Linked DNA regions of Parabacteroides timonensis. Each later gene encodes a partner of the first gene's protein in a complex. Links are inferred from orthologs where the notes say so. Each region holds a gene or a part of one and is shown in the gene's direction. Other genes may lie near its edges. The genes, in order: mnmG and mnmE.

Region 1 (16,307 bases):
TTACCATTATCTGCGGATTCATCGTAAGCGGCGTACGCAAAAAGATCAATGTCTACGATACATTTATCGAAGGGGCCAAAGAGGGCTTCAAGACAGCCATAACAATCATTCCATACCTGATAGCGGTACTGGTAGCCATCGGCGTATTCCGTGCATCGGGTGCAATGGATTTTGTGATAGGAGGTATCCGGACAGGAGTAGAGGCGGTAGGGCTGAATGCCGATTTTGTCGGTGGATTGCCAACCATACTGATGAAGCCGCTGAGTGGTAGCGGTGCCCGTGGCATGATGCTGGATGCAATGCGAACATATGGAGCCGATTCGTTTGTCGGACGCCTTTCGTCGATCGTACAGGGTTCTGCCGATACTACTTTTTATGTGGTGGCCCTTTATTATGGCAGTGTAGGAATCCGTAACACACGGTACACGGTACAGTGTTCTTTACTGGCTGACCTGGCGGGGGCTATTGCAGCAATAGCGCTCACTTATTTATTCTTTGCACAGTAAACTTCCATAGTATCAAAATGTCACTACTATACCGGGTAAATCGGATTACTAGTGCAGGTAATTGGAATTAGTATACCGGGTAATATTTTTTAACAAATCATTCTGATAAAGAAACAAGATTAATAATAGCATTATGGCAATATCATTTTACGCGGAAGACATCGAACTTCCGGTTATCAAAAAGAGAGCTGTCAGCAGCTGGATCAAAGCGGTGACAGAAACATACGGGAAAAAGACAGGGGATATCAGCTATATCTTTTGTTCCGACGAAAAGATCCTGGAGGTAAACCGCCAGTATCTGCAACACGATTATTACACCGATATCATCACATTCGATTACACCAGCGGCAACAAAATATCAGGTGACCTTTTCATCAGCCTAGATACAGTAAAAACAAATTCAGAAAAGTTCGAAACACCTTACAACGAAGAATTGCACCGCACGATCATCCACGGAATTCTTCATCTGTGCGGCATCAACGACAAAGGCCCGGGGGAGAGGGAGATCATGGAAGAAAACGAAAATAAGGCTTTGGCTATCTTGCCGGAGGAATGCCGGGAGGGGTGATCCCGGCATTATTATTTATCTATTTATATCAAAAGTTCTTCATATTCTTTTCAATTTCCTCAATAGTAGGAAGACTGCTTCTAAATGTCTCTGGTAAAATATTATTCAGATCATAAGCAGATATACCTAAAGGTTTTTGTATATCAGCCAAAGTATATTCAGCAATTACATCTTCTTTGTCTTTACATATCAATAAACCAATAGTCGGATTATCATCCTTATCCCGCATCTGCCTATCAATAGCTGTTACATAAAAATTTAATTTACCTGCAAATTCAGGTTCAAACTTCACTGTTTTTAATTCGACTACAACAAAGCACTTCATCCTGAAATGATAAAATAACATATCAATATAATAAGATGATTCACCGACCTGAATAGGAACTTGACGTCCTACAAAAGCAAAACCGGTTCCAAGCTCCAATAAAAATCGAGTAAGATTGTCTGTTAAAGCCTTCTCCAATTCTTTTTCTTTATATCCTTCCGTTAATGTAAGAAAATCAAAATTGTAAGGATCTTTCAACATCTCTTGTGCAAGTTCACTTTGTAAAGAAGGTAAAGTTGAGGAGAAGTTTGAAATAGTTTTCCCTTGTGATCTATATAAATCAACCCCTATATAATGGATTAAGATAGCACGACTCCAACCCTCCTGTAAGGTCTTTTTTATATAAAACAATGCTTCTTCGATAGATTTGCATTTAGTTATTATTTCAGTATGATGTCTCCATGGAATTTCTGCTACAAACTGTGGCATCTTTGATGAAGATTCTGCACCAACTTGGTGCAGTTTTATATTTTCACCAGAGTAAAACAAAAACCACTTCTTCATATACCACAAATTACGAGAGGAAAAACCTTTGATATCTGGGAAGGCCAATCGTAAATCAAGACTTAGTTGTTCTATAATTCCATCTCCCCAATCAGATTCGGTCTGTTTCTTCACAATATCAGAACCTATACTCCAATATAGTTCTAATAATTCAGTGTTAACCTTTACAGCAGCCTTTATCTGACTTTGTTTGATACGTTTTTTGAGATTAGCCAACCATTGCTGATACTCATTGTCCGCTTTAATTAAATTGTTCATAGTCTCGGATTTGTTATTAATAATTATGTATGCAAACATAGTATTTTTTTATTCTTTATCATCCTATTCAGTTCATTATTTATATTTATGTTCAAATGTTACATTATTACTCACTCGCAACTACCATTTACTCATTTTCCGGCCACGCAAGAGTCTTTCTCTCTACATTTGGTCTGTAATCTAATTTTTCATCTTAAATTTACAGATATGAAAGTAAGGCTCTTATTTTTATTCGTATGTCTGGCATGGAACGGATGGGCGGAATCATTCACTCCTTACAGTCGCGATTCTCTTAAAAAAGGGGATTGGTTCACTTTTGAGTGTGTTCATTATTATCCTTATGTAGCACCGGGAATTCAGGAAGAGATTCCCTGGAGAGCAGAGAATATCCGGAGGGTCATTATCCGGGCAACGGTGATAGACAGAACGGATAAGTCTATTTCTATCGACTATACGCTGGATAACCTGTATGATTGTCACAATGATAAAGAGAAACAGGGATTTTATTATTTCGACAATCGTTACCAGCAGGATTTCGGTTTTAAAGACAGTACCTCTGACAAACAGATTCTACATGTCACATACGATCGGAAGAGTGGAAAAGCACTCACTTTCGACAGAACGAACTCACTCTACTCCTATTCGAAAACGTATATTCCTTTCGGAGTAAGACAAGAGGGATTATCAGCCAATACGGATGTATCTGTCCAGGATTCTTTAAATCTGGACAAACTTGTCACCTCGACAGCCAACGATCTTCTGACCGAATGGAGTGAAGGCCTACCTAACTTTCCGACACCGAATACACGAATTATCGAAGCCTCCTTCCCTCTTCCTCCAAATACGGAATTTACCTGCTGCAATTTAGATCTCGACACATCCGGAGATTCAACCGTTCATAAAAAAATATTTATCCCCTACCCGACAGAATACAAAGTCGGAGCACAAAAAACGCTACTACTAACTCCCGGAGATTCCATTGTTCAGGACAAAAAACTATATATAGATACACATCGCATCCGTTACGAAGGACGAGGAAACGAGCAAAACAACTTCCAATACAGCTATCGAAGGTTCGCCAACCTCTATGAGTCTGATATATTTGTTTTCAACCTCAGACAACCCGACGAGCTGGAAAAAGCTTTCCAGTCCCGTAATGCTCTTTTTCAAACGGTCTTGGAGAAAGATTTTGGAAAGATGGACCCCTATTGGCGAAAGGTATTCGAACGCTCGGAACAGTATCTCAAAGGAGCTGTTATCCTACAACGCTATATGTATTACACCGACAAAGAAGACTGGCATAAAAGCGGTTTGCTCAGCTGGCAAGCCCCCCACTTTGCATCGGTCAATCCACTTATCGATTATGCATACAACCTGAAAAAACCGGATGCTGCAAATTATGACTATTTCCTGTACGAGTATACTATCTATAAAAAACAGGAACTCAAGTCGGATAATCTACGTCTGAACAAACAGAAAGAATTAACCCCACAGGAAGACTATCTATTAACTAAACAAATCCTTTCCGGTTATCCAAAATATCAAGTAAACAAAGTTAATCTAAAGGCTTTAATGGGTGAAAAAATGCTATCCGAATTAGATGCGGATTATAACGATTTTATCAGCTCCTGCCCGGATACCAGTCTGACAAACGATCTAAAAAAGACATACAACAAGTTGTTACCTTTTGAAGCCGGAAAGAATATTAAAGAAACCGGTCTGATTATAGCTGACAGCCTGCACCTGGCGAAAGGAAACGACCGGAAATACATCCTGTTGCAACTATTGACATGGGATGGTCTTCCCGCCAATATTCTCCAAAACGCACTCGACTTGAAACAGCGTATTGAAGCGGAAGGACTAACTTCCACCATACAACTCGAACTATACTCAAATTTCTCCTCTCATAATGCGGAGAAGGTAAAGCCATACAAAGCTATACCCAGCAAACAAGCACAAGATTTAAAGTCTAAGGGTATCTACCCACTCACCATTCTGATGCGCGAAGACGGAACTATTCTCTATCGGAGACTCTGGGATTTTGACATAGACACAATCATTGATTTAGTAAAAAAAGACCTAAACAGAGAAGATAAGTCCTTCAAAGATTTCATAAAAGGATTCAAAGAAGGTGTCATAGGTGCGCTTTTACTCGCTGCAATCATCGGTCTTATTTACTATTTCCGAACCAAAAACAAACAAAAGCAGGAGCTTAACCGCCGCCGTATCCGCGAGCTCGAACTCCGTGCGATCCGTTCCCAGATGAATCCGCATTTCATCTTTAACGCACTCAGCTCGATCCAGAATCTGATCAATCGCTCCGCCAATCAGGAGGCGAATAAATATCTGATCGACTTCTCCCGCTTACTGCGGAAGGTACTGGCCACATCCGAAAAGAAGCTTGTTCCCCTCTCCGACGAGATCGAACAGTTACAGTTATATTTGAAACTCGAACAACTTCGTTTCCCCTTCTCCTACTCCCTGACAGTAGACGAAAACATCCAGCCGGATACGATCGAGATACCGGGAATGCTGATACAACCTTTCGTTGAAAATGCAGTTAAACACGGAATCGCCCCGCGTGGTATTGGAGAGATTACAATTCGATTATCTTTGCAAAACCAATTGTTGATAATCGACATTACCGACGATGGTCCCGGACTGAAAACAGAAGAGAACGGAGGTTTCGGTATCCGTGCCGTCACCAACGAGTTCGAAATATTAAAGACTTTGTACAATACGGAAATCGGTGTTACAATCGAAAACAGGCAGGAAAAAGAAGCCGTCTCCGGTTGCCATGTCCGGTTATCCATTCCTTTATAACGCAAAATATGAACACGAAAATAACCGCAACAATTGTAGATGACGAGCAGGGAAACCGGGAGAACCTGCTCCGTATGATCAGGACCTATTGCCCGCAGATCAGTATATCGGCCATCTGCAGTTCCGTTACGGAAGCTCGTACCGTCCTACCCGAAGCAAAACCGGATATCCTCTTTTTGGATATCCGGCTGGGTGACGATACCGGTTTTTCTCTTCTGGAAAGTCTTCCGGATATTCCTTTCGAGGTGATCTTTGTAACCGCCTACGACAGCTATGCGATCCAGGCAATCCGTTTCAGTGCACTCGACTATCTATTGAAACCGATCGACCCGGAAGAACTGACACATGCCGTAGACAAAGCCATCCAGGTAGTCTTGCGGAAACAGGAAAACAAACGGATGCAGAACCTCCTGCAGAACACGCGGGCAGTAGATAAACAAAAGAAAATAGCACTGTCTGTCGCCGATAAAATAGAGTTTGTAGAGATCGGCTCCATCATCCGTTGCGAGTCGGAAAGCAACTATACGACTTTCTATCTAAAGACAGGTGAGAAACTGGTTGTCTCCAAAACATTAAAAGAATTCGACGAGCTATTAACCCCTTATCATTTCCTGCGCGTACACCAATCGCATCTGATCAACCTGGATGAAATCAAAAGTTTCATCAAAAGCGACGGAGGATATATCCGCATGAAAGACGGATCGTCCATCCCTATCTCCCGGCAACGGCGAAACTATGTGATGGATGTTTTAAAAGAATTATAATCCTGGAATAAAAAACAATAAACCCCGCTCCCAGCCCGTTTATTATAATATAATATTCATAGAATACAAATAGTATTCTGTGGACAAAAAGTTTAAAATTACAGACAAATATAATCGAACAAAAGATCAATTTTGCCCACAAAAAGCATTAATGCGACTTTTGCTCATGTAATTTAAAACTAAAATAACATGGACAAAAGAATCATTCTATCTTTAATGCACCTCCCCGTATGGATGGTTGCAATTTTCATTGCCTACTTCTTCAGTGTGGATGATATGCCCGTATCCCAGCCTCATTATGTGGTATTATCAACCTTTACTTTTGCAAGTTGTTTTTTAGGCAGCTTCTATGTATTTTATTCTTTCTTCGTACCGAGATTCCTGGAGAAAGGTAAATTCTGCACTTTTGGTATTTACTCACTACTGTTTATCACTATTTGCATGCCTGCAATTATGCTAATCCTGGCACAAGCCACAGGTATCACAACGCTAAACACCTCGGAGATTTTTACCGGTAAAGTTCTTGCCCAATGGATAGGAAGTGTAGTCGGTGCCCTATTTTGCGGATGTCTCGGACTACTATTCCGGTTCATGATCGACTGGTTTAAAAACCTGCATTTAAAAAGAGAAATAGAGAATATCAAGCTGCAAAGTGAATTGGATGCTATTAAATCAAAACTAAATCCACACTTGCTTTTCAACACGCTCAATAATATCGATACCCTCATACAAATAGATCCCGAAAAAGCATCTGTTGCCCTATCCAAACTATCCGATTTACTCAGGTATGTTATCTATGAAACCAAGAACGAGAATATATCTATCCGGAACGAAATAGACACGATACTGAAATATATCGACATTGAAAAAATACGACTGATCAATCCGGAGCACATCTCTTTTACAAATACGATTACGTCCGATTACATGGTTCCTCCAATGATCTTTATGCCGTTCATCGAAAATGGATTTAAGCATAGCAATCTGAATGAATCCGATCAACGGCTCAGCATCGAATTTTCAGAATGTAACCACGAGTTATTCTTCAAATGTATTAATACGATAAACACAAAAAGGACTCATACCAACCCGGGAGTAGGGCTACAACTGGTAAGAAAAAGACTGGATTTATTATATCCACACAGTCACAAGCTAGAAATCCACCGGCAAGGCAACCAATATATCGTATCACTCAAAATCGACCTACATCATGGTTAATTGCATTATCATTGAAGACGAACCCCTGGCTATCGGGAAATTAACCCATTTCATTTCAAAGCTGGATTCAATCAAGTTATTGCAGAGTTTCAACTCTGCAATAACAGCTGTAGATTACCTGAGAATGAACAAGGTTGACCTGATTTTTCTTGATATAGAGATGAAAGACCTGACAGGAATACAATTTCTTGAGTCCGTACATATAGATTCCAAAGTTATCATTACAACAGCTTATGAGCAATACGCAATTAAAGGATTCGACTTACAAGTTTGCGATTATCTATTAAAGCCGATCTCATTCGAACGGTTTCTTCAGGCCATCAATAAAGCGAATGAAGAATTAATGCAAAGCAGGGATCAAAAGAAGGTCAACAAGATTTTCATCAAAACGGAATATCGTTTAGAAGGGATAGACACTTCAGAGATCCTCTACATAGAGGGTATGGGGGATTATCGCAAAATTGTGACTGTCTCCAAAAAGATCATGACTTTACAATCGTTCGGAGAATTACTGAACATACTTCCCCAAGAGTTATTCTGCCGGGTTCATAACTCGTTTGTCGTCTCACTAGATAAAATAGAGAGAATAGAAAGGAACAGAATTAAGATAAAAGATAAAACAATACCCATCAGCGAATCATACAATAAAGACTTCTATTTAAAAATTAACAGCTAAGACAAGCTATACTGCTAACGAAACAAAGCATAAGCAAAATATCCTTTGGGATGATGACTAAAAGGCGGAGTATGACTATCTTTGCAGAAGAAACAAAGATAATTACGACAATGACTTTCAATTACGATGTGATCGTGGTAGGTGCCGGTCATGCAGGCTGTGAAGCCGCAGCAGCTGCCGCCAACCTGGGTTCGAAAACGCTTCTTATCACAATGGACATGAACAAGATTGCACAGATGAGTTGCAATCCGGCCGTAGGCGGTATCGCCAAAGGACAGATCGTTCGTGAGATTGATGCACTGGGAGGGTATATGGGTATTGTTACAGACCGTACCGCTATTCAGTTTCGTATGTTGAACCGGAGTAAAGGACCTGCCATGTGGAGCCCGCGTGCCCAAAGCGACCGTGCCCGTTTCATCGACTGCTGGCGGGGGATTGTGGAGAACCTTCCGAATCTATATATCTGGCAGGATACCGTTCAGGAGCTATTACTCGACGGGAATACCGTTTGTGGCGTTAAGACCGGTATGAACGTTGAATTTCGTGCCAAAAGTGTGGTTCTAACCAACGGCACATTCCTTAACGGCTTGATGCATATAGGACGCACGCAATTACGCGGCGGACGTATCTCCGAACCGGCAGCCACAGGACTCACGGAGCAGTTGGTTTCCGCAGGCATTAGATCTGAGCGGATGAAGACAGGAACACCCGTCCGCATCGACGGTCGCAGCATACATTTCGATGAAATGGGGGAACAACCGGGAGAGAATGACTTCCACAAATTCTCATACCTCGACTTCCAGCCACGCCCGTTAAAGCAACTGAGCTGCTGGACGACATTCACCAATGAAGCTTGTCATGAAATCCTTCGCGAAGGCCTCCCCGACTCTCCTCTGTACAATGGACAGATCCAGAGCATCGGCCCGCGCTACTGTCCGAGTATCGAAACAAAGATCGTCACCTTCGCAGATAAAACACAGCACCAGCTGTTTCTGGAACCGGAAGGTGAAACGACACAGGAATATTACCTGAACGGTTTCTCCTCCTCTCTCCCATTAGACATCCAACTGCGTGCATTACAAGCCATACCAGCATTCAGGGATATTCAAATTTACCGTCCGGGCTATGCGATCGAATACGATTTCTTCGATCCGACACAGCTACATCACAACCTGGAAACAAAACAGATCAAAAACCTGTTCTTTGCAGGACAGATCAACGGTACTACCGGCTATGAAGAAGCAGGTGGCCAGGGACTGATTGCAGGTATCAATGCACACATAAACTGCCACGGCGGCGAACCATTCGTATTAGGCCGCGATGAAGCCTATATAGGCGTACTTATCGACGACCTGGTAACAAAAGGTGTAGACGAGCCTTACCGAATGTTTACCTCCCGTGCCGAATACCGCATCCTGCTCCGACAAGACGATGCCGATATGCGCCTGACAGAAAAAGCATACAAAATAGGTTTAGCGAAACAAGACCGTTACGATCTGCTCAAAGAGAAAAAGGAACACAGGGATGCTATTATTTCCTTTGCAGAAAACTATTCAGTGAAGCCGCAATATATAAACGACGGATTAGAGAAACTAGGTACTACCCCACTCGCTCACGGTTGCAAACTAATCGACCTGATCCTTCGCCCGCAACTCACAATGGAAAGTATTGCAACCCTCGTTCCGGCACTCCGTGCAGAGTTAGATAAGGTTCCTGCATCACGTAAAGAAGAGATCATTGAAGCAGCAGAAATTCTAATCAAGTATAGCGGATATATCCGACGCGAGCAGATCATAGCAGATAAGATAAATCGTTTGGAGAATATCCATATCAAAGGCAAATTCGATTACAATTCGATCCAGTCTTTATCGACCGAAGCACGACAAAAGCTAACCAGGATAGACCCGGATACAATTGCCCAGGCAAGCCGTATCCCTGGTATCTCTCCAAGCGATATAAACATCCTGTTGGTATTACTCGGAAGATAAAACGCGAATTGTTCCACGTGAAACATTTGCTTTAGATAAAAGGAGGTAAAACACTGGGAATAGGCCAGAAACAATTAAACAAGATGAGTTCAGAAACCGATAAACATATAAAAATGATCCTTTCTATCCTGCCGGACAAGCCTGGATGCTACCAGTACTTTGACGACAAGGGTACGATCATTTATGTAGGCAAGGCTAAGAACCTGAAACGCCGTGTATCCTCCTATTTTAACAAGGAACACGACAGCAATAAAACGCGTGTATTGGTAAAGCAAATCCGCGACATCAAATACATCGTAGTAGATACGGAAGAGGATGCTTTATTACTCGAAAATAATCTGATCAAGCAATATCGTCCGCGCTATAATGTTTTGCTTAAGGACGACAAAACCTATCCGTCTATCATCGTAAAGAACGAATACTTTCCGCGCATATTTCAGACCCGAAATATAGTGCGCGACGGTTCGCAGTATTACGGTCCCTACCCTTCCGTCTATACGGCAAAAGTCATGCTTCAAATGTTGAAAGAACTTTATCCGTTACGCACCTGCAAATATCCGCTTACACCGGAATCGATTGCCGAAGGGAAATACAGTGTTTGCCTGGAGTATCATATAAAACGTTGCAAAGGTCCCTGCGTAGGATTGCAGACACTGGAAGAATACCGTCAGAATATCTCCGAAATAAAAGAGATCCTGCGTGGGAATATATCCCAGATAAGCAAACATCTTTACGAAGAAATGCAAACGCTTGCCGGAGAATTGAAGTTCGAAGAAGCTCAAAAGATTAAAGAGAAATACGACGTAATAGAGAACTACCGGGCAAAATCGACCGTGGTAACTCCCATGTTACACAATATAGATGTTTTCTCTATAGCCGAAAACGAACGTTCAGCTTATATCAACTTCATGCATATAGGGAACGGAGCAATCGTGCAGGCCTACACTTTCGAGTATAAAAAACGGCTGGACGAAACGAAAGAAGAACTGCTCAGCCTGGGTATTATTGAAATGCGCGAACGTTTTAAAAGTACAGCCCGGGAGATCATCGTTCCTTTCGATCCGGATATGGAGCTGGGCAATGTCAGCTTTACTGTTCCACAGCGTGGCGATAAAAAGAAGCTACTGGAACTTTCAGAAATGAATGTAAAACAATTCAAAGTAGACCGCCTGAAACAAGCGGAAAAACTGAATCCGGAACAACGCAGCACACGCATATTGAAAGAGGTACAGGACGCTTTGCACCTACCCAAACTACCAATACATATCGAATGTTTCGACAACTCGAATATACAGGGTAGCGATGCCGTTGCAGCTTGTGTTGTCTTTAAAATGGCGAAACCATCGAAGAAAGACTACCGTAAATACATTATTAAAACCGTAGTAGGCCCCGATGATTACGCATCCATGAAAGAAGTAGTCCGTCGCCGTTATCAGCGGGCTATCAACGAAGGATCTCCCCTGCCCGACCTAATCCTTACCGACGGGGGAAAAGGGCAAATGGAAGTGGTTCGTGAAGTCATACAGGACGAGCTGCATCTGGATATCCCCATAGCCGGATTAGCGAAAGACGGCAAGCATCGTACATCGGAACTGCTCTTCGGCTTTCCACCGGTCACAGTCGGCATGCAGATACAAAGCCAGATGTTCCGGTTCTTCACACAGATACAGGACGAGGTACACCGCTTCGCCATCACCTTCCACAAGGATAAGCGCAGTAAAAGCCAGACTCGCTCGGAACTGGACAGTATCAAAGGAATCGGTGAAAAGACAAAAGTATTGCTTTTACGCCATTATAAAAGCGTAAAAAGAATACGTGAAGCAAGCTTTGAAGATTTAAAAGAATTAATCGGAGAAGCCAAAACAAAAGCATTAATAAATGGTTTAAAGTAAACATATAAATGAGAACAGTTATACAACGTGTACGACATTGCTCCGTCACGATTGACGGACTGGTAAAGTCTAAAATAGGAAACGGATTGCTCGTATTGGTAGGTATCGAAGATCGCGACACACAGGAGGATATCGAATGGTTATGCAAGAAGATTGCAAACCTACGCATTTTCGACGATGAAAACGGGGTTATGAATCGCTCTGTGGTCGAATCAGAGGGCGAGGTAATGGTCGTTAGCCAGTTCACCCTTCATGCGTCTACAAAGAAAGGAAACCGCCCCTCCTACATCCATGCGTCTAAACCGGATATCGCCATACCGATGTACGAAGCTTTCTGTGCGGAGATGGGACTTCAGTTAGGCAAGGATGTAGCCACAGGTACATTCGGTGCGGATATGAAAATAGAGTTGTTAAACGATGGGCCGGTCACTATCCTGATCGACTCGCAAAACAAAGAATAAGATGGCAGATATTACCCTTCAGGAAGCCCAGGAAAAGGTAGACCACTGGATCAAAACATACGGTGTACGTTACTTCAACGAGCTTACGAATATGACGATCCTGACCGAAGAAGTAGGCGAACTGGCCCGCATCATGGCTCGTACCTACGGCGAACAATCCTTTAAGGAAAGTGATAAACATCGCGATTTGGGCGATGAAATGGCGGATGTATTATGGGTACTACTCTGCCTTGCCAACCAAACCGGCGTAGACCTGACAGCAGCATTTGAAAAGAATCTGCAGAAGAAAACCGACCGGGATAAAAAACGACATATAAACAATAAAAAATTATAACGATGGCACACGAACACAATTGCAGTTGCGGACATAACCACGATCATGACCACGAACACATGGACAAATACCATGAAGCGTTCGCTAAATTCGATCCCGCCGGAACAGAAGAGATAGTAGGGAAACACGTTGCTTCGATCCTTGACAAGCATGAAAAGGAGAACTTCACTCCCGACGTTCTGAAGCAAATCCACGGATTCATCGACCTGACCTCGCTGACCAGCATCGATACAAAGGAAAGTATATGGAAGCTGGTAGACCGCGTAAATGATTTCGAGGGCACTCGTCCCGACGTACCGAATGTCGCAGCGATCTGCACCTATCCCCTCTTTGTGGAAACGGTCAAGCAAGCACTGGCCGCCCAGGAAGTAAAGATAGCTTCGGTAGCCGGAGGATTCCCTTCTTCGCAGACATTCACGGAAGTGAAAATAGCAGAAACAGCCATGGCTATTATGTCGGGAGCCGACGAAATAGACGTGGTTATGAATCTCGGATACTTCCTGGAAGAAAACTACAATGAGTTGACAGAAGAGATACAGGAGATCAAAGACAGTTGTCGCGAAGGTAAGCTGAAAGTCATTCTGGAAACCGGTGCCCTGCTAACTCCGGAGAATATCCAAAAGGCTGCCATCCTTGCCCTGTATTCGGGTACTGATTTCATTAAGACATCGACAGGCAAGGGTTATCCCGGTGCAACCCCGGAAGCCGTTTATACGATGTGTAAAGTGCTCAAAAAGTACCATTCCATCACAGGTAAACAGATCGGCATTAAAGTATCCGGTGGTGTTCGCACAGCAGAAGATGCCGTTAAGTACTACACGATCGTTAAAGAAGTACTGGGGAATGACTGGCTGAACAAGAATTTGTTCCGTATCGGTGCCAGCAGCCTGGTAGAAGATATTGAACACCGATTGGGAAAATAACGGTCAAGGTGTTATAACCTAAAAAAGGGGACGCAGACGACGCAGAAAACGCAGACGGACGCAGATAGAAATTATTCAAAATCTGCGTCCGTCTGCGTTTTCTGCGCAATCTGCGTCCCCTTTCTAATATATAATCTATTTTTGTCTCTCCATAATATAATCGGCCAGTAAAAGAAGACCGTTCCGGGCATCCGATTCCGGAAACTGCATAAGAACCTCCACTGCCTTATCACGATACTCTTTCATCCGCAATTCTGCATATTCGATACCACCATTGGCTTTGGCAAACTCAATCAAAGCATCGATATTCTCAGCAGAAAAATCCTTATCGTGGATCACTTTCAGAAGAGATTCCACATCTTCTCTCCTACCCTGCTCCAGGGCATGCAACAAAGGCAAAGTAACCTTTCCTTCGCGAATATCATTACCGGTAGGTTTTCCGATATTCATTTCTTTATAATAGTCGAAAATATCGTCTTTGATCTGGAAACAATACCCCAGATACTCCCCGAACTTACGACACATCTTTACCATTTCGGGAGAAGCATCTGCTGAAATAGCACCGATCTCCGTACAGGAAGAAAGCAGCGTCGCCGTCTTTTTCTTTATAACCTGCATATAACAAGCTTCATCCAGGATCGTTTCCTCGGCTGTTTCGAGCTGTTTGATCTCCCCCTCCGACAAGTCACGTCCAAGGTTCGATACGATATTTATGATTTGCAGATTGCCTGTCTGAATAGAACGGATCAATGCGGTGGAAAGAATATAATCGCCCACCAATACAGAAATACGGTTGTCGAAAATGGCATTCAGGGAAGGGACTCCCCGACGTTCTTTCGTTTCATCGATCACATCGTCGTGTATCAGCGTAGCCGTATGCAGCAACTCTAGGAAAACAGCCGAATTAATCGTATGATCGGTCACTTTTCCACAAGCTTTAGCTGTAAGCAATACCAATAACGGACGAACATGTTTACCGCTGGCATTCAATATCTGATCGATAGCCGCCTGTAATCTGCGCGTCTCACTACGAAGTGAATCCGCAAATTCATCGTTAAAGCGTTTAAACTCTTCCGCAACCGGTTCTTCTATTTTCTTTCTGTCATTCATAATCTTTCAAAGATTCGCAAAATTAACAAAAAGTATTGAGTAAGCGAGTTTTTTCGTACATTTACCGTCTATTGTCACCCTAAAACGTGTTAAAAGAGATGAAGTTATTCCTCATAGATGCGTACGCACTGATCTATCGATCGTACTACGCTTTTCTTAAAAATCCGCGTATTAACTCAAAAGGCATGAATACATCGGCCATTTTCGGGTTTATAAACAGTCTGGAAGACGTTTTAAAACGTGAGAATCCGACACATATCGCCGTAGCTTTCGACCCCAAAGGGCCTACCTTCCGTCATGAAGCATACGAACTGTACAAGGCACAGCGGGAAGAAACCCCCGAAGTGATCCGGCAGTCCGTACCTATTATTAAGGATATTATTGAAGGATACAATATCCCGATACTGGAAGTCCCCCGTTTCGAAGCAGACGATGTGATAGGTACGATCTCGAAGCAGGCAGAAAAAGAGGGATTCGAAGTCTTTATGATGACACCCGACAAAGACTACGGACAGCTGGTATCCGACCATATATTTATGTACCGTCCCAAATTCGGAGGCGACTACGAAGTGATGGGCGTAAAAGAAGTACTCGACAAATACTCGCTGACCTCGGTCGACCAGGTTATCGACCTGCTGGGTTTGATGGGTGACAGTTCCGATAACATTCCGGGTTGTCCGGGTGTGGGAGAAAAGACAGCCCAAAAATTACTCGAAGAATATGGCTCGATCGAAAACTTGCTGGAGAATACCGACAAACTGAAAGGAGCACTTCATAAAAGGGTAACAGAAAATGTAGAGCAAATTCGTTTCTCCAAATTCCTGGCAACGATCAAGACGGATGTGCCCATCCAGTTCGATGCGGCGAAATGCATCCGCGAAAAACCGAACGAAGCCCGGTTGACTGAGATTTACACAGAATTAGAATTCAGAACATTTATTAACAAGCTAACATCAGAGGAGAAAAAGCCTGCCGCACCGAAAGTTGCAAAGGGCCCTGTTCAAGGCTCTCTGTTTGACATATTTGCGCCCGAGGAGCCGAGTGTTCCCAAATATTCGACTCTCGCGAACTTAAAATCGACACCTCACAACTACAAAGTCGTTGATTCTGAAGAAGAAAGAGCCAAATTAGGTCAATTTTTGATGGATCAGAATTTTTTTGCTTTTGACACGGAAACTGACGGCATCGATCCACTGACAGCCGGACTGGTCGGAATGTCGTTCGCTGTAAAGGAAAATGAAGCCTGGTACGTTCCGGTTCCGGCCGACAAGGAAGAGGCGGCCAAAGTAATAGCCCACTTCTCCCCTGCCCTGCAAAATCGCAAATCGCAAAAGATAGGTCAGAATATTAAATTCGATATCATGGTCCTCCGCAAGTATGGAGTGCGGGTAGCCGGTCCGCTGTTCGACACTATGATCGCCCATTACCTTCTCAACCCGGAGTTACGACACGGAATGGACTATCTGGCGGAAACCTATCTCAAATATAAACCGATCCCCATCACGGAGCTTATCGGGTCAAAAGGAAAAAATCAGTTGTGCATGCGCGACGTACCTTTGGCACAAATTGCCGAGTATGCCGCCGAAGATGCCGACGTTACCCTGAAGCTAAAAAACTTCTTTGCGCCAGAACTCGAGAAGACCGGAATCGAATCGCTCTTCTTCGACATTGAAATGCCATTAATATATGTACTGGCAGAAATGGAGCAGACAGGCGTTAAGCTCGACACAGTCGCTTTGAAACAGTCGTCGGAAGAACTGACCGATGCCCTGAAAAAATTGGAAAAAGAAATCTATGAACTGGCCGGTGTGAAGTTTAACATCAATTCCAGCAAGCAGGTCGGTGAAATCCTTTTCGAACGTCTAAAGATCGAAGAGAAAGCTAAAAAGACAAAAACAGGTAGTTACAGCACCAGCGAAGACATATTGGAAAAACTCCGTTCGAAACATCCGGTCGT
Region 2 (16,243 bases), 1.6 Mb from region 1 along the record:
TCTTATTATGAAAGTTAGCATCTCTTTCTTGTTTGTCAGTCATCGAACGCTTGTTTCACAGTTATCGAATAAGCGTTTGACAACTGACAAACAAGCGTTCGATAGCTGACAAAAAGAAAAGAAGATAGGATTATTGAACTAAAAGGTCAGTATTCATGCGTTAGGATACTCAAATTAGACTAAAACTGAACCACTGATGCCAATTATTTCTTAAACACCAAATAGACAGCTGCAACCAACAACAAACAAGCCAGTGCATGATTCCATTTGAAGGATTCTCCCTTAAAAGCGATCGTGCTGAAAGCGATGAAGACCACTAAAGTAATAACCTCCTGTATCACTTTTAATTGTATCAGGTTGAACGGCCCCCCATTCTCACGGAATCCCATCCGGTTGGCGGGAACTTGAAAACAATATTCAAAGAAAGCAATCCCCCAGCTAAACAAGATAACACCGATCAACGGTAAACTCTCAAACCAACTGAACTGTTGTTTCATCTTCAGATGACCGTACCATGCCAATGTCATAAAGACATTCGATACGACTAATAACAGAATTGCATAAAATCCCTGCATAATTTATTTCTTTTTTTGAGGAAGATAATCCGGTTGTATATTTGACATACTGTTCCAGATGCTGTAACGCGCCTCCGGGTTGATAGCCTCCAACCGTGCCAGCACCTCTTTCATATCCGAACGGCTGGAGCCGGATTCGTAAGGGCAGTTCTTGATCTGTTTCCGATACCCTTTCCAGGCAGCGATACGGATCAAATCCTTTTCTTCGACCAGACACATCGGTCGGATGATCTCCATATCGAACTTATCCATCTTCAGTCGCGGAGGCATCGTCCCGATCGCCCCCTGATGCGTCATGTTCATCAGCAACGTTTCAATAATATCATCCTGGTGATGCCCTAGCGCGATCTTGTTGCAACTATGCTTCTTAGCAATATCGAACAATGCTTTCCTGCGTGTCCAGGAACAAAGGAAACAAGGCGATTTACGGGTATCCGTCGAAGCATCGAAACTCGTTTCGTGGATGAAAAACGGCAAGTTATGCTCGTCGGCACAACTCTTTAGATACTCCATATCCGAATGATAAGGGATGTTGGTCATCACAATATGGGCAACCACCACTTCGAAGCGGGGATTATATATTTTAGACCGACGTCCCAGCAGGTCGACCAAAGCAAGCGAATCCTTCCCTCCCGACAATCCGATCAGGATACGATCGCCGTTAGCTATCAGGTCATATTCGAAAATAGCCTTCTTCACCTTCTCTTCTACTTTCCTGAACAGGAGCTCTTCTGGAGTCAACTTTGCCATATTTATCTTTAAATCGGGCACAAAAATAGATATTTATCCAATGAATTGTATGCCTAACTAAAAATATTATTATCTTTGAATCAGTATAATTATATTACAACAAGAGAAAATGAGCCGGTTATCTAAGAAACTGTTTTACACAATTGGAATTACGTTACTTTGCAGCGGCCTGCAGGCTCAAAGCCTGGACCAGGCAAAAAAACTATACAACGAAGGGCAATATGCCGAAGCTAAACCCGCATTTGAGAAGCTGGTAAAACAAGCCCCCAGTAATTCATCCTACAACCATTGGTATGGCGTCTGCTGTTTTGAAACAGGCGATTTGGTCGGTGCGGAAAAACACCTGAAAGTGGCAGTGAAACGTAAAGTACAAGACGCTTACCGTTACCTGTCGGATGTCTACTTTCAGACCTATCGTTTCGACGAAGCAGCTGAAACGCTTGAAGAATACATAGAACTGCTGACTAAAAAGAAGCTGGATACACAGGCTTTCGACGACAAACTATCATTGGCTGAAAATGCACACCGCATGATGGAGAAGACGGAAGATGTCCAGATAATCGACAGCCTTGTAGTCGATAAAGAAGACTTCCTCGCCGCCTATACCCTGAGTGAAGAAAGCGGTACGTTGGCTTCGTTCAAAGATTTCTTCCAGACGAACGAGCCTGTTGCCTCAACAGTCTACATGAATCAGAAGGGTGATAAAATCTATTACGCACATGCAACCGACAACGACCATTATTGCCTCTTTACACAATCCAAGCTATTGGATAAATGGGGAGATGAAAAACAGTTGCCAATGAATATTAACAGCAATAGCGACGACAACTATCCGTTTGTCCTGTCTGACGGTGTAACGATTTATTACGCCTCAAAAGGAAACGGTTCGTTAGGCGGTTATGACCTGTTCGTTACCCGTTATAACATCAACTCTGATACTTATCTGGCTCCGGAACAACTAAGTATGCCTTTCAATTCCCCCTTCAACGACTACATGATGGTTTATGACGAGACAAAGGAATTGGGATGGTTCGTCTCCGACCGTTTTCAGCCGGAAGATAAGGTTTGTGTCTACCTGTTCATTCCGAACAACGAACACAGCCGGGTAGAAAGCGAAGATATAGAAGTAAAACGCGCCCGTGCCGCCATTACCTCCATACAGGATTCATGGAAACCAGGAAGCGATTACACCAGCCTGATCGAACTGGCACATAAAGAAATTCCTTACGGTGAAGCAAAAATCGAAAAAGACTTCGAATTCGTGATAAACAACAGTTTGGTTTATTATAAGCTAGATGAAATAAAAAGTCCCGAAGCGAAAAGCTATTACGAAAAAGTTGTTTCGCTGAACAAACAGATAAAAGAACTGAATGAAAAGCTGGCTGACCTCAGAGCATCTTATTCTTCCGGGAATAGTGCAAAAAAGGAACAGCTTAAACCGACAATTCTCGAGGCTGAAGAGCAATTGAACAATCTGCTCAGTCAACCTGACGAATTGGAAAAGAAAGCCCGTAACACGGAGATTAATTATTTAAAAAGTAACAGATAACACAACCACAACTATTATGATCTGGGAAATAACCATTATTGTCTTTTTAATGCTGGTAGCCATCGTGCTTATCCTGCTGGAAATATTTTTACTGCCGGGTATAACGATTGCCGGAATCGGAGGATTCCTTTTTGCTGCCGCAGGTGTCATTTACGCTTATTCGGTAGGAGAAATGGCAGGACACATCACTTTATTCCTGTCATTAGTGACTTTCGGTGGTGCATTTGTATGGTTATTGCGTTCCCGATCGTTTCACAGGGTAGCCCTGAAAACGGATGTTGACTCGAAGCTGACTTCCAGCCGCGACCTGGGTATCGAACCCGGCGACGAAGGAGTCACACTTTCCCGCCTTGCCCCTATCGGCAAAGCGCGTATCATGGGTGTCACAGTCGAAGCCAAGTCGATGGACGAACTGATAGACGAAAATACGCCGATTGAAGTCGTTCGTGTCGACAGTTACAACATTTTGGTAAAGAAAATAGAACAAACAGATATTCACGCTTAATTATATTTATATGGAAGAATTGAACTATTTGCCTTTTATCCTACTGGGTGCAGCGGTCTTGCTGCTGGCAATTTTCTTTTATTATGTGCCGTTCCTGCTGTGGATCTCGGCCAAAGTTTCGGGTGTAAACATTTCACTGATACAGCTGTTCCTGATGCGTATCCGTAATGTACCTCCTTATGTTATCGCCCGTGCTATGATCGAAGCGCACAAAGCTGGTCTTAAAACGTTGACTCGTGATGAACTGGAAGCGCATTATCTGGCAGGTGGACATGTTGAGAAAGTGGTTCACGCACTGGTGTCTGCTTCTAAAGCAAACATCGACCTGCCTTTCCAGATGGCTACTGCTATCGACCTGGCCGGTCGTGATGTATTCGAAGCCGTTCAGATGTCGGTTAACCCGAAAGTGATCGACACGCCTCCTGTGACTGCCGTTGCGAAAGATGGTATCCAGCTGATAGCCAAAGCCCGTGTTACCGTTCGCGCCAATATCAAGCAGTTGGTGGGTGGTGCCGGTGAAGAAACGATCCTGGCCCGTGTCGGTGAAGGTATCGTATCATCGATCGGTTCATCGGAAAGTCATAAGACCGTATTGGAAAATCCGGATTCTATCTCTAAACTGGTATTGCGTAAAGGATTGGATGCCGGTACAGCATTCGAGATCTTGTCTATCGACATCGCGGATATCGATATAGGTAAGAATATCGGTGCCTTCCTGCAGATGGACCAGGCACAGGCTGATAAAAATATCGCCCAGGCTAAGGCTGAGGAACGTCGTGCAATGGCTGTTGCCCTTGAACAGGAAATGAAAGCCAAAGCCCAGGAAGCCCGTGCGAAGGTGATCGAAGCAGAAGCAGAAGTACCAAAAGCTATGGCAGAAGCTTTCCGTTCTGGAAATCTGGGCATCATGGATTATTATAAAATGAAGAACATCGACGCGGACACTTCTATGCGCGAAGCCATAGCAAAGCCGGCCAATGCTCCTTCAAAACCGCTTAAAGACTAAAAAAGATGAGAGTTATTCCCGAATCCGAATTAATCATAAATGCAGATGGAAGCGCTTTCCATCTGCATCTTAAGCCGGAACAGCTGGCAGACAAAGTGATCCTGGTCGGTGATCCTGACAGGGTTTCAACCGTTGCTTCTTACTTCGACACACAGGAGTGCGAGGTTTCCAGCCGGGAGTTTCATACCATCACAGGAACCTATAAAGGAAAACGTCTTACCGTTGTTTCCCACGGTATCGGTACGGACAATATAGATATCGTACTGAACGAACTGGATGCACTGGCAAACATCGACTTTGCAACCCGCACGGTAAAGCCGGCATTCAAACAATTAACCCTGGTACGCGTCGGAACGTCGGGAGGTCTTCAGCCATTCGTTCCTGTGGGTACTTATGTGGCAGCGGAGAAGTCAGTCGGTTTCGACGGGGTTATTTATTTCTATGCAGATACCGAACGTGTCAGGGATACAGCCTTTGAAGCTGCATTGAAAGAACAGCTGAACTGGAAGCTGTCCGGTCTTTCCCCTTATGTCGTTTCAGCCGATCATTCGTTGATAGAACAGATCACCCGCGACGATATCATTCGTGGTGTTACAATTGCAGCCAACGGCTTTTACGGTCCGCAGGGACGTGAATTGCGTCTGCCTCTTGCCGATCCCAAGTTGAATGAAAAGATTGAAGCTTTCAATTACAACGGACGGCAAATTACCAATTTTGAAATGGAAAGTTCATCTCTGGCTGGTCTCGCCGCCCTGATGGGACACCGCGCTATGACAATCTGCTGTATCATCGCTGGCCGTGTGGATAAGAATATGAATACAAATTATAAAGGTTCACTGACAGGATTGATAGAAACGGTATTGGAACGTATTTGATTAAAAGAATATCATGGAACGGGAGAAAACAATCATTGATACGTTGGAATGGGGTAAAGAGATTTCCAACCGGGAGGAGAAAGAAAAGGTTGCCGATAAGATAGCCTCTATGGTAACAGACTATGATATTATCGGCATAGGCTCAGGATCGACTGCTTATCTGGCCCTGTTGAAGATTGCCGAACGTATCCGGAACGAGCAACTTCATATCCGGGCAATCCCGACTTCCCAAGAAATAAAAATGACCTGTGCTAAACTCGGCATACCTTTGACAAGCCTTCTGGAGCACAAACCGAACTGGACTTTCGACGGGGCAGACGAAATAGACTTCAATCACAATATGATAAAAGGACGCGGTGGAGCCATGTTCAAAGAAAAACTGCTGATCAGTTCCAGTCCGCGGACATTTATTATTGCAGACTCCTCCAAGATGGTTTCGAAATTAGGCTCCCGCTTCCCGGTACCGGTAGAGATATTTCCAGATGCGTTGATCCATGTAGATCAGGCATTACGGTCGTTAAGCCCGGTAGAAATAAAACTCCGGATGGCACAAGGCAAAGACGGTCCGGTCATCACTGAAAACGGTAATCTGATACTCGATGTCCGCTTCGACAATATCCCGGACAACCTGGAAAATGCGATCAAATCCATTACCGGCGTGATAGAAAGCGGGCTTTTCATGCATTATGAAGTTCAGATATTAAGTAGCGAGAAACTATAAGCCAGAGTGATCATCTTCCTTTATTCGCCTCGATAAACTCTTTCGGAGTGCAACCATTCTTTTTCAAAAAAGCACGGTAAAAGCTCGTGCGGTTAGAAAAGCCTGATTTGAAGACAATCTCATGAATAGTGAATTTGGATTTCAACAGTAAGTTTTCTGCCACTGCAAGTTTTCCGTCATATATAATTTCCTGTAGGCCTTTATCGGTTACCTCTTTTAATTTACGATACAGGCTACGCACGCTCATTCCTAATTCATTGGCGATAAAATCAGGAGACAGCTTCTCGTTCTGTATGTTCTTATTGATAATCGCATGTATTTTCTTTAAAAACTTCCGGTCTTCCGCATGTTGCAGTTTACCCATATCCAATTCATAAGCGCTTAACGGAGAAGCAAAGTAATCTTTCAAATCTTCCTTACGGTTCAGATGACCTCTTATCGTCGTCTTAAGATATTCACTGTCAAAAGGCTTCGTGATATAGAACTCTGCTCCCGCCTGAATCGCTTCTGTCTGTATCTTAATATCGTGTACGGCAGAGATTATGATCAAAGGGATATGGGAGGTACTTTTATCCGACTTCAACAAGGCAGCCAGCGTAATTCCGTCAATTTCTTCCATCATTATATCACATAATATGATATCAGTATGGTTATTAGACAGGATATCAATCGCCTTAGAAGAGTTGTTTATCGGCAATACATTAAAATCAGAAGACAAGAGATCACATATATACCAAAGCATTTCCGGATCATCATCGATTACAGTGACAGTAGGCCGGTCCTCGATATATTTGTATTTTATCGGAGGTAAAATAAATTCAGGAATAAGAGAGTTACTAATCGTACCCATCGCATTATCTTTTTCTGTTTTAGTAACTTGCAACGGAGGCAAATCAACCGTAAAAGTCGTTGTCTCACCGGGAATGCTCCGGGCGTTAATCTTTCCTGAGAGAAGTTTCACCATACTGGCAGTAATAGCTAACCCTAAGCCGTTCCGCTTCCATCCTTTTTGTTTTCCATAGTTATCCAGAACCGTAAATCGGTTAAAGATATGCCCGATATCCTCTTTGCTGATGCCTTTCCCTTTGTTTACTACTAAGATCCTAAGACTTCCGTTCTCCGTTGAAATGTCGACTGTTACCGGTTCTTCATTACTGTATTTTACAGCATTCGATACCAGATTAATCAGAATCGTAGTCAAAAATTTCTCATCGGAATTCCAAAAGATATCCGGTTCATACTGCCTTATCAGACTGATTTCCGAGCCTGACGTGTCGACCTTAAAGGCGTCGATCACCCGGTCTGCAATCTCTGAAACATTCAGGCTGGTTACCTCTGGCCGTTTATAGCCTGATTCCATCTGCTTAAAATCCATCAAATCACTGATCAGTAAATTCATACGTTTTGCATTCCGGTTAATGACATGAACGTATTTTATTGTCTGAGGATTTACATTCTTTTGTTCCAGGATCAGTTTACAAGGTCCTGAAATAAGCGTCAGAGGTGTACTGAATTCATGAGCGATATCCGTAAAGAAGTCAAGTTTGGACTCATATAAGCGTTCTCTCAGTTCGGCCTCAGCCTTTGCCGTATTTACTTTTTTCAGTTCCAGGATCAAAGACTCAAATTTCCTCTTATTATACTCAGCACGTATAAGTGTATAATAAAATAACAGGATAGGAAGACAAGCTATCACGGAAACCAGATAGTTCATAAAATAATCCGGTGCATTTAACAGCCGATGCGTATAGAAAACATAGACGATTATGCCTAATACAAAATAGAATGTCCACAAAAGATACTCTTTCAAAAGACCGCTGTAAAACTTATCATAATATATTTCCTTCTCTATGTAGGCATGCATCCGCCAGTTTCCATAATAGAATAATGGAATAGCAATGATCAGTTCCTTCAAGTGTTGAATCGGTATCACCTCCATATTACCCAATGAGAAGTCAATCACCCAATGTATCGATTGCTGACAAACAATAGCCAAAAGAGCCGGTAAAATCCATTTCCGTATATCAGGCATAAAGTTGAGTATCATATTTTCTACGTATCATATTTTCTGCAAATGTATATAAATATCAGACTACAAAATGTAACAGGGAGTGACATTTGTGTTACTATTTGCGCCAAGGCATATATCATAAACACTCCTGTTTTTTTTATGTCAAAGACTTAAATACATTTGCATCGTAATCAATATTCAATCATTTCATTTAACAAGCAAAAACAAGAAAAAGATGAGAACTTTAATAAGAAACTTTTTTAGCGTATTACGCCGTTTCAAGATGGCGACTACACTTAATATATTAGGGTTATCAATAGCCTTTGCCGCTTTTATGATTATCCTGATGCAATTGAATTATGACTGGAGCTTTGACAAGTCTCACAAAAACGCCGATTGCATCTACCGTGTGGAGAGAACGTCGGGTGACGGGGCAACCGTTCTTACGAACCGTCCGCTGGCCGATATCTTTTTTCAATCATCTCCACATATTAAAGCAGGTGCATTGGTTTCTCACTGGCAAAAGGAAATCTATTTTACTATCGACAAGAATGGAGAGAAGGTCAGCTATCTGGAACCGATGGTCAGGGTTTATCCCGAATACACCGACGTATTCGAGTTTGAGATGGTTGAAGGAAAAGCCAATGCTTTGTCAGAACCGGAGCATGTGTTAATACCGCAAAGCATAGCGAAGAAATTGTTCGGAAACGAATCGGCTATAAACAAGCAATTGCGCGCTAACGACATCAATTACACGATTGGCGGCGTTTACAAAGATTTTCCTTCCAACACCGTGGTGGCGAACAATATTTATTTTCCTATTCCCAAAGATGAAAATGTACATGGATGGAATAATAACAACTATGAGTTATACATAAGAGTGGATGCCCCGGAAAATAGCAAGGATCTGATAGAAAACTTTAAAAAGAATTTCGACCTATCCATACTGGACAACGATAATGCATGGATCAGCTCCGTCGGATTACGATTAACCCCTCTCAGAGAGATTCACTTTACTACAGATACGACATACGATACCACGCCTAAGGCGAGCAAGAATACCCTGGCGGTTTTATTTGCCATAGCCATCATCATTATTGCTATTGCGGCAATCAATTTCACCAACTTCACTATGGCCTTAACACCCACCCGTATCAAAAGCATAAACACGCGGAAAGTATTAGGCGCCGAAGAAAACGCTCTACGCCTGTCGTTATTGACAGAGGCTATTTCCGTTAGTTTTATTGCTTATCTGTTGTCCTTAATCTGGGTATATATTTTGTCACTTACATCCATAACCACCTTGATGGATGCCGATTTATCATTGAATACTCACCTCCCCTTATTGGGAGTTACCGCGCTGATAGCCGTTGGTACAGGTCTCCTTGCAGGGGTATATCCATCGTTTTATGTGACCTCGTTCCCTCCTGCACTCGTGTTGAAAGGTAGCTTCGGATTGTCGCCTAAAGGAAGAAAGTTACGCAATGCACTTATCAGTGTACAGTTTATCACATCGTTTGCTTTGATTATCGCTGCTTTATTCATGTATCTGCAAAACCATTATATGATGAATACTCCGTTAGGATATGAAAAAGACGAATTAATCGTTATGAATCTGAATAATACGGTGCAGAAAAGCCGTGATGCTTTTACGAACCAATTAAAAACGTTCTCAGGCATAGAAGACGTAACGTATGCAGAAGTATTGTTATCCAGTTCCGACCAATACATGGGCTGGACACGTACATATAAAAATAAGAATATTGGATTTCAATGCCTGCCAGTCGATGTGTCTTTTCTTAAAGTAATGGGTATTGACGTTTCGGAAGGACGTAACTTCCGAGAAGAAGACAAGAACACGGTAAACGGTGTTTATATATTCAATGAAAAAGCCCGCGGACAATATGAGTTGGAGATTGGTGAAAAAGTGGAGAATGGAGAGATTGTAGGGTTTATTCCCGACATCAAGTTTGCTTCTTTCCGCTCTGAAATAGCACCGATGGCTTTTTATATCTGGGGTACAGAGAATTGGGGCATAACACCTCTATATGCTTATATTAAAGTAAAAAGCGGCGCAAACCTGAAGGAATCGATGGAACATATAAAAGAGACCGCTCAATCCTTCGATCCGGCTTATCCTTTTAATATCCGTTTCTTCAACGAGGTATTGAACCTGCTTTACGAGAAAGAACAAAAGACAACGGCTTTGATAACCCTCTTCAGCATGCTGGCAATCTTTATATCCATTGTCGGCGTATTCGGTCTGGTTGTTTTCGACAGTGAATATCGCCGTAAAGAGATAGGAGTAAGAAGAGTTTTAGGTTCCAGCGCATTGCAGATAATAATCATGTTCAACAAAACGTATCTGCATATCCTTTGCCTTTGCTTTATCCTGGCGGTTCCTATTGCTTATCATGTAGTTGTCCGCTGGCTGGATAACTTTGCCTACAAAACACCGATGTACTGGTGGGTATTTCTTATCGCGTTCGTTATAGTATCGGTGATTACAATCATGACCGTAACATTCCAGAATTACTGGGTGGCAAACGAAAATCCTGTGAAAAGCTTAAAGACAGACTAATACCGGGCTCTATTTACCTTTGATTATTTTATAAAAGAGAAAGCCTCTTGTTTTTCGAACCGTTGTTCGTCAGCAAGAGGCTTCCTTTATCAGATAAAGTATAAATTACTTCATAAATCCCTGGTTTTTCAATACTTTCAACAACACTTCCGAAAAATATTCATTATTCTTCTTTGTGTAACGAACATCAGTAAAGACCTGTGCCAGCGTTTCCTTGTTATTCTCTTTTACAAACTGTTTATTGACTTCAAGCGCTTCCTTTTCACCATACAGTTCATCGATCGATTCCGGAGTATAATCGACATAGCTCTCCTGATGAACCACTGCGGCCAAAGGCAACCGTTCTACCTGTTCCGGCAGCGGTTGAGCCGGATAACCGACTGTCACAGTAACAATAGGAACAACTAAACGCGGCAGCGACAACGCTTCGATAATTTTATCGGCATTATAAGCCGTCGTTCCCAGATAACAGATTCCCAGCCCCTTTTCTTCTGCTGCATCACAGAAAGCCTGGGCAAATAACATCGCATCGATGGTCGAAGCAATGAACGTTTGCAAATTATCAAAACCGGCCTCAGCCTTACGTTGTTCAGCCCATTTCACAAAACGGTTGGCATCAGCACAGAAAGTCAACACAACCGGAGCCGTCATGATCATCGGCTGATTAAAGTGAGCCGGAGACAGTTTCTCCTTATTCGCCCGGTCACGGGTAACAACGACACTGTACAACTGCATATTTCCTGTGTTGGATGCACGAGCAGCAACTTCAAGCAGTTCATTCAACAACTCCTCGGGGATATCCTGCTCTGTATATTTACGGATAGTCCTCCGGTTCTTCATTATATCTATCATATCTATTTTTTTATAACGTATCAATCAATAACAAAGTCCCAACAACCAGATCGGAAGCTTGTTGTTCTGGCTTTTCGGCTGACCGTAAATGGCTGCAAAGGTATTTTCAGCATCCCTGATCCGTTCGTAATCCATTAAAGGATCGCCCACCATAAACGTATATTTGTCATTTACAACAAAATCATTATTGTTAAGCAACCGGATGGATGCAAAATTCGATAACTGGTCGACAAAGAAAGTTTCACCCAGGATCACACGATCATTCATCTCTTCCTCCAGGGCTGTCAACAAATTAGTATTACCCAGATAAGTCTTCTGAATCCGATTTTGTACAAACCCTTCAGCTGACTGATAATGCCGTATGCATACTGCATCCTTCAGATAATCGAAATACTTTTTCACCACTGCATCATCCAACTTCAACTTAGCAGCAATTTCAGTTAAACGCGGAACATTAGGTACCTGGTCGGATATTGACATCATCATTTCTTTGATCGCCTTCAATTCCCCATATTCGGTTGGATAGACAGCCGGCAAATCTATTTCAATCGCATCCCTTATACGATCCTGTAAACGAAATGGATAAGCATCAGGATCATCCCAATAGAACGGATAACAACCATGCTCCAGGTAATTACGGAACACAGGTGCAACAACTATCTGGTCATTCACATTCCTTGACACCTCTGCATGGTTCTCCAATAAATCATCCAATGATATAGGAGCAAGATCCAGGAGACACTCATAAGATAAATATTCGCGGAACGACATTGTGTTTAGTGTATAACAGGAAACACCTTTCAACCCTTTCACAACTTTCGATATCGGAAGTAAAGATGAAGATGCGAACACGATATGCAACCCGGGACAGCGTTCCAGTAATTTTTTCATCTCATTGATCCAGTTCGGATAACGGTGCACGCCATCCATGAAAAGGTGAGTCCCCCCAGCCTTATAGAACTGACTGGCAACATTGATCATCTTTTCCCGTTGAAAAAGGATACTATCCAGATTTAGGTACAACGCTTTATCCGAATTATCGAAAGCTAACTTGATCCGTTGTAGCAATAATGTTGTCTTCCCTACTCCCTGTGATCCAAAAACTCCAATCAGACGATCATCCCACTGTATCTGCTTATAAAGATATCGCTGAAAATTGCATCTTATCCCCTTCAGTAATTGCTGATGGTTTAATTGGTATATGTCCATAAACTAAACTATTTGTTACAAATGTAATACATTATGTCAAAAAGGAAGACCGGATATAGTAAGAAAATGTTCTTTATAAAAAACATTTTTTTTAAACATAATGTTTTCAAGGACTCGTTGAATGGATATAATCATGTACATTTGCATGATAAAACCAATAAGAGAATGGACAAATCGAAAGTTTATTTTACGAATCTTCGTACGACTCCCTCCAGTAACCTGCTGGATAAGATGGAACGGCTTGTAAAACGTGCCGGCATTGCAAATATTGATTTTAAGAACCAGTTCGTAGCCATAAAAATTCATTTCGGGGAACCGGGCAACCTGGCTTACATTCGCCCTAATTATGCCGCTCGCATGGCAACCTTGCTCCGTTCATTAGGAGCAAAACCTTTCCTTACCGATTGTAACACATTGTATTCGGGTCGACGCGCCAATGCAGTGGATCATTTGGAAAGTGCTATGGAAAACGGTTTCAACCCTATTTCTGCCAAATGTGACGTAATCATAGCAGACGGACTGAAAGGAACAGAATGCCGTGAAATAGAAATAAACGGAGAATATTGCAAAGCTCCTAAGATCGGATCGGCTATTGCCGACGCTGATATTATTATCAGTATGAATCACTTCAAGGGACATGAACAGACTGGATTTGGAGGTGCACTGAAGAACCTGGGAATGGGATGTGCCAGTGTTGCCGGTAAGTTGGAACTGCACGGAGCCTCCCAACCACGTATCGATCTGGAAAAGTGTAAAGGTTGCAATATATGTGTAAAACATTGCCGCCACGAAGCTATCCGTCTGGATGAAAACAGGAAAGCAGTAATCGATTATGACAAATGTGTCGGTTGCGGACAATGTGTGGCTCTTTGCCAATATGACGGTGCCGTACTCGGTTCATGGGATACTTCGGTAAACTTAAATTGTAAAATAGCAGAATACACACAAGCCGTATTGCAGGATAAGCCTCATTTCCATATCAGTTTCATTATGAATGTATCTCCCGAATGTGACTGTTGGAATCATAATGATGCGGCTATCGTCCCAGACCTAGGTATTGCAGCTTCATTCGATCCGGTCGCACTCGACAAGGCTTGTGCCGATATAGTCATCAAAGCCCCGATCCTTGAAACAGGTAACCGTCTTTCAGAAACGCCTCATCATGATCATTTGGAGGGTTGTGACAAATTCCACATCATGCACCCGGAAACCAACTGGCAAGCCGGACTGGAACATGCTGAAAAAGTTGGAATCGGAACTCAGGAATATGAATTAATAACCGTATAAGGATATATAATTTTATGATCAATCAGGATACTATCTGTGCCGTATCGACAGCGCCCGGAGCCGGAGGAGTTGCTGTGATTCGTGTATCCGGCACTGACGCCATCAGAATTTGTGACACTATCTTCGTTCCTAAAATCGAAGGAAAGAATCTTCAGAGCCAGAAAGCTTACACCTTACGCTACGGTAGTATCCGTCGCGGGGAAGAGTTGATCGACGATGTACTTGTCGCCCTCTTCCGCGCCCCTCATTCGTTTACAGGAGAAGACACTGCCGAGATCACTTGCCACGGCTCGGTTTATATCCAGCAACAGATCCTTCAGTTACTGATTGAAAAGGGTTGTCGTTCCGCTCTTCCTGGCGAATATACACAACGTGCTTTCCTGAACGGGAAGATGGACCTGAGCCAGGCCGAGGCTGTAGCCGACCTGATTGCTTCCACATCTGCGGGAATGCACAAACTGGCTATTAATCAGATGCGTGGAGGCTTCAGTAATGAATTGACCAAACTACGCAGCCAACTACTCGATTTCACCTCTTTGATCGAACTGGAACTCGATTTCAGCGAAGAAGATGTCGAGTTTGCCGACCGTACCAATCTAAAGCAGCTGGCAACAAACATCGAACAGTTGATACACAAACTGGCCGATTCATTCAGTGTGGGTAACGCCATTAAAAACGGTATCCCTGTTGCCATCATCGGCGAGACGAACGCCGGTAAGTCCACTTTGCTCAACCTGTTGGTCGGTGAAGAACGCGCCATCGTTTCCGACATCCACGGAACCACCCGCGATGTGATAGAGGACACGATCAACCTATCAGGCATCACCTTCCGTTTTATCGACACGGCCGGTATCCGCGAAACCAACGACACCATCGAAAGCCTGGGTATCAAACGCACTTTCCAGAAACTCCGCCAGGCTTCTATCGTTCTTTGGGTGATCGACCTGACCAGTCCGTCTGAGCAGATCGAGGAATTAGCTCAAACAATCATTCCTCAGACAGAGGGTAAAAAAGTGATTCTGGTATTCAATAAATCCGACTTACTCTCACCGGAAGAACTAGCTATCAAGCAAAAGTTGCTTGGCAAAGTTCCTGCTGACCGGTTATATATTTCAGCCAAACAGCAAGCAAATACTGAAGCATTAAAACAGCATCTGATCCAGGCAGCTGCCTTACCCGAAGTATCCCAAAACGACGTAATCATCACCAACGTCCGCCATTACGAGGCCTTAACCAAAGCCCATGAAGCTATCGGCCGTGTAATTAATGGACTGGAAATGAATATCTCTGGAGATTTCCTGAGTCAGGATATCAGGGAATGCATGCATTATCTGGGAGAAATTACAGGGCAGATCAGTAATGATGAGATATTGGGGAATATTTTTGGGAAGTTTTGCATCGGCAAGTGATGCACCGTTTTTAACTGATACTATCTAGAATCAATTATAATGAAGTCGCTGATTTTCAGCGACTTTTTATTTTGCCTTACCTCTGGCTAAGTCCAGTCAGATGCAGTTTTTCACCATATTTTTCTACCGTATTTCTACCGCGAGACAAGTGGAGCAAAATCCGCGATGTCACACTGAGGCATTTGGCGACATGGGTGAACAATGGTTTACGTGGAGAGACAAAAAGGGAAATAAAATCTTTATGGTTTAACTTAAAATATGGAGAAAAAACAAGATGGAAGTAAAAAGAATTTGCCAATGGTGTGGTAAGCCTTTTATAGCGCAGAAAACCACGACCAATTATTGCAGTCCTCAATGTTCCAAACGAGGCTACAAACATCGCATGAAAGAGCGCAGAATGGAGCTCATTCAGAGTCAAGAATTGTTAGAGGTAAAAAAGATGCTGGAAAATCAAGAGTACTTTACTTTTTCTCAAGCAGCTAAATTGATGGGTGTTTCTCGTCAGTACATCTACAAATTAGTCAAAGAGGATAAGTTGAGAGCTTCAAGAATCAGTTCACGAATGTCTTTTATTCGAAGAGCAGATATAGAACTTTTGCTTAAATCTAAACCCTATGAACGTGTGATGTCAAAAGTCGAATTTGATATTGCTGAATATTACACTGCTGAAGAAATTGCTCAAAAGTACAAGGTCGCTCCTAAATGGGTATGGACATATACCCGAGAACATAAGATTCCCAAAGTAAAAATCCGTCAGTTTAACTATTATAGTAAAAAGCATATTGATGCTGCTTTTGCCAAATATCAAGTAGATAGTGATCTTACTGAATGGTATACTCCAGAAGAGATTGAAAAGAAATACGGAATGACACGTGTAGCCATCCGTTCACAGGTTTATCGCAACAATATCCCA

What was found.
Region 2: the proteins of mnmG (region 1) and mnmE are in contact, whole or in part, in a solved structure (PDB 9HIP), measured with the Escherichia coli proteins. The link is inferred for Parabacteroides timonensis from one-to-one orthologs.

Annotation. Positions count from the first base shown.
Region 1 is NZ_LT669941.1:4,122,734-4,139,040, reverse strand. The notes cover bases 7,225-10,191. They hold mnmG (tRNA uridine-5-carboxymethylaminomethyl(34) synthesis enzyme MnmG), read left to right. Parts: upstream 7,225-7,752; coding sequence 7,753-9,630; downstream 9,631-10,191. Other genes in these bases: uvrC (excinuclease ABC subunit UvrC), read left to right, coding at 9,714-10,191; BQ7394_RS23950 (LytR/AlgR family response regulator transcription factor), read left to right, coding at 7,225-7,642. Also shown: BQ7394_RS23980 (nucleoside recognition domain-containing protein), read left to right, coding at 1-506; rRNA maturation RNase YbeY, read left to right, coding at 640-1,074; BQ7394_RS23970 (PDDEXK nuclease domain-containing protein), read right to left, coding at 1,103-2,161; BQ7394_RS23965 (sensor histidine kinase), read left to right, coding at 2,369-4,984; BQ7394_RS23960 (LytR/AlgR family response regulator transcription factor), read left to right, coding at 4,993-5,748; BQ7394_RS23955 (sensor histidine kinase), read left to right, coding at 5,938-6,966; more of BQ7394_RS23950, read left to right, coding at 6,959-7,224; more of uvrC, read left to right, coding at 10,192-11,522; dtd (D-aminoacyl-tRNA deacylase), read left to right, coding at 11,531-11,983; BQ7394_RS23930 (nucleotide pyrophosphohydrolase), read left to right, coding at 11,985-12,317; deoC (deoxyribose-phosphate aldolase), read left to right, coding at 12,320-13,240; BQ7394_RS23920 (polyprenyl synthetase family protein), read right to left, coding at 13,376-14,350; polA (DNA polymerase I), read left to right, coding at 14,449-16,307. UniProt on the Escherichia coli protein: NAD-binding protein involved in the addition of a carboxymethylaminomethyl (cmnm) group at the wobble position (U34) of certain tRNAs, forming tRNA-cmnm(5)s(2)U34.
Region 2 is NZ_LT669941.1:2,544,690-2,560,932, forward strand. Bases 13,232-16,134 are described here. They hold mnmE (tRNA uridine-5-carboxymethylaminomethyl(34) synthesis GTPase MnmE), read left to right. Parts: upstream 13,232-13,938; coding sequence 13,939-15,330; downstream 15,331-16,134. Other genes in these bases: BQ7394_RS17840 (DUF362 domain-containing protein), read left to right, coding at 13,232-13,921; BQ7394_RS17850 (helix-turn-helix domain-containing protein), read left to right, coding at 15,605-16,134. In the rest of the region: BQ7394_RS17785 (DMT family protein), read right to left, coding at 204-575; BQ7394_RS17790 (PP-loop family protein), read right to left, coding at 579-1,325; BQ7394_RS17795 (tetratricopeptide repeat protein), read left to right, coding at 1,435-2,874; BQ7394_RS17800 (NfeD family protein), read left to right, coding at 2,891-3,379; flotillin-like protein FloA, read left to right, coding at 3,390-4,385; BQ7394_RS17810 (nucleoside phosphorylase), read left to right, coding at 4,391-5,260; rpiA (ribose 5-phosphate isomerase A), read left to right, coding at 5,274-5,981; BQ7394_RS17820 (hybrid sensor histidine kinase/response regulator transcription factor), read right to left, coding at 5,992-8,028; BQ7394_RS17825 (ABC transporter permease), read left to right, coding at 8,228-10,573; BQ7394_RS17830 (nitroreductase family protein), read right to left, coding at 10,679-11,425; BQ7394_RS17835 (AAA family ATPase), read right to left, coding at 11,450-12,634; more of BQ7394_RS17840, read left to right, coding at 12,800-13,231; more of BQ7394_RS17850, read left to right, coding at 16,135-16,243. UniProt on the Escherichia coli protein: Exhibits a very high intrinsic GTPase hydrolysis rate. Involved in the addition of a carboxymethylaminomethyl (cmnm) group at the wobble position (U34) of certain tRNAs, forming tRNA-cmnm(5)s(2)U34.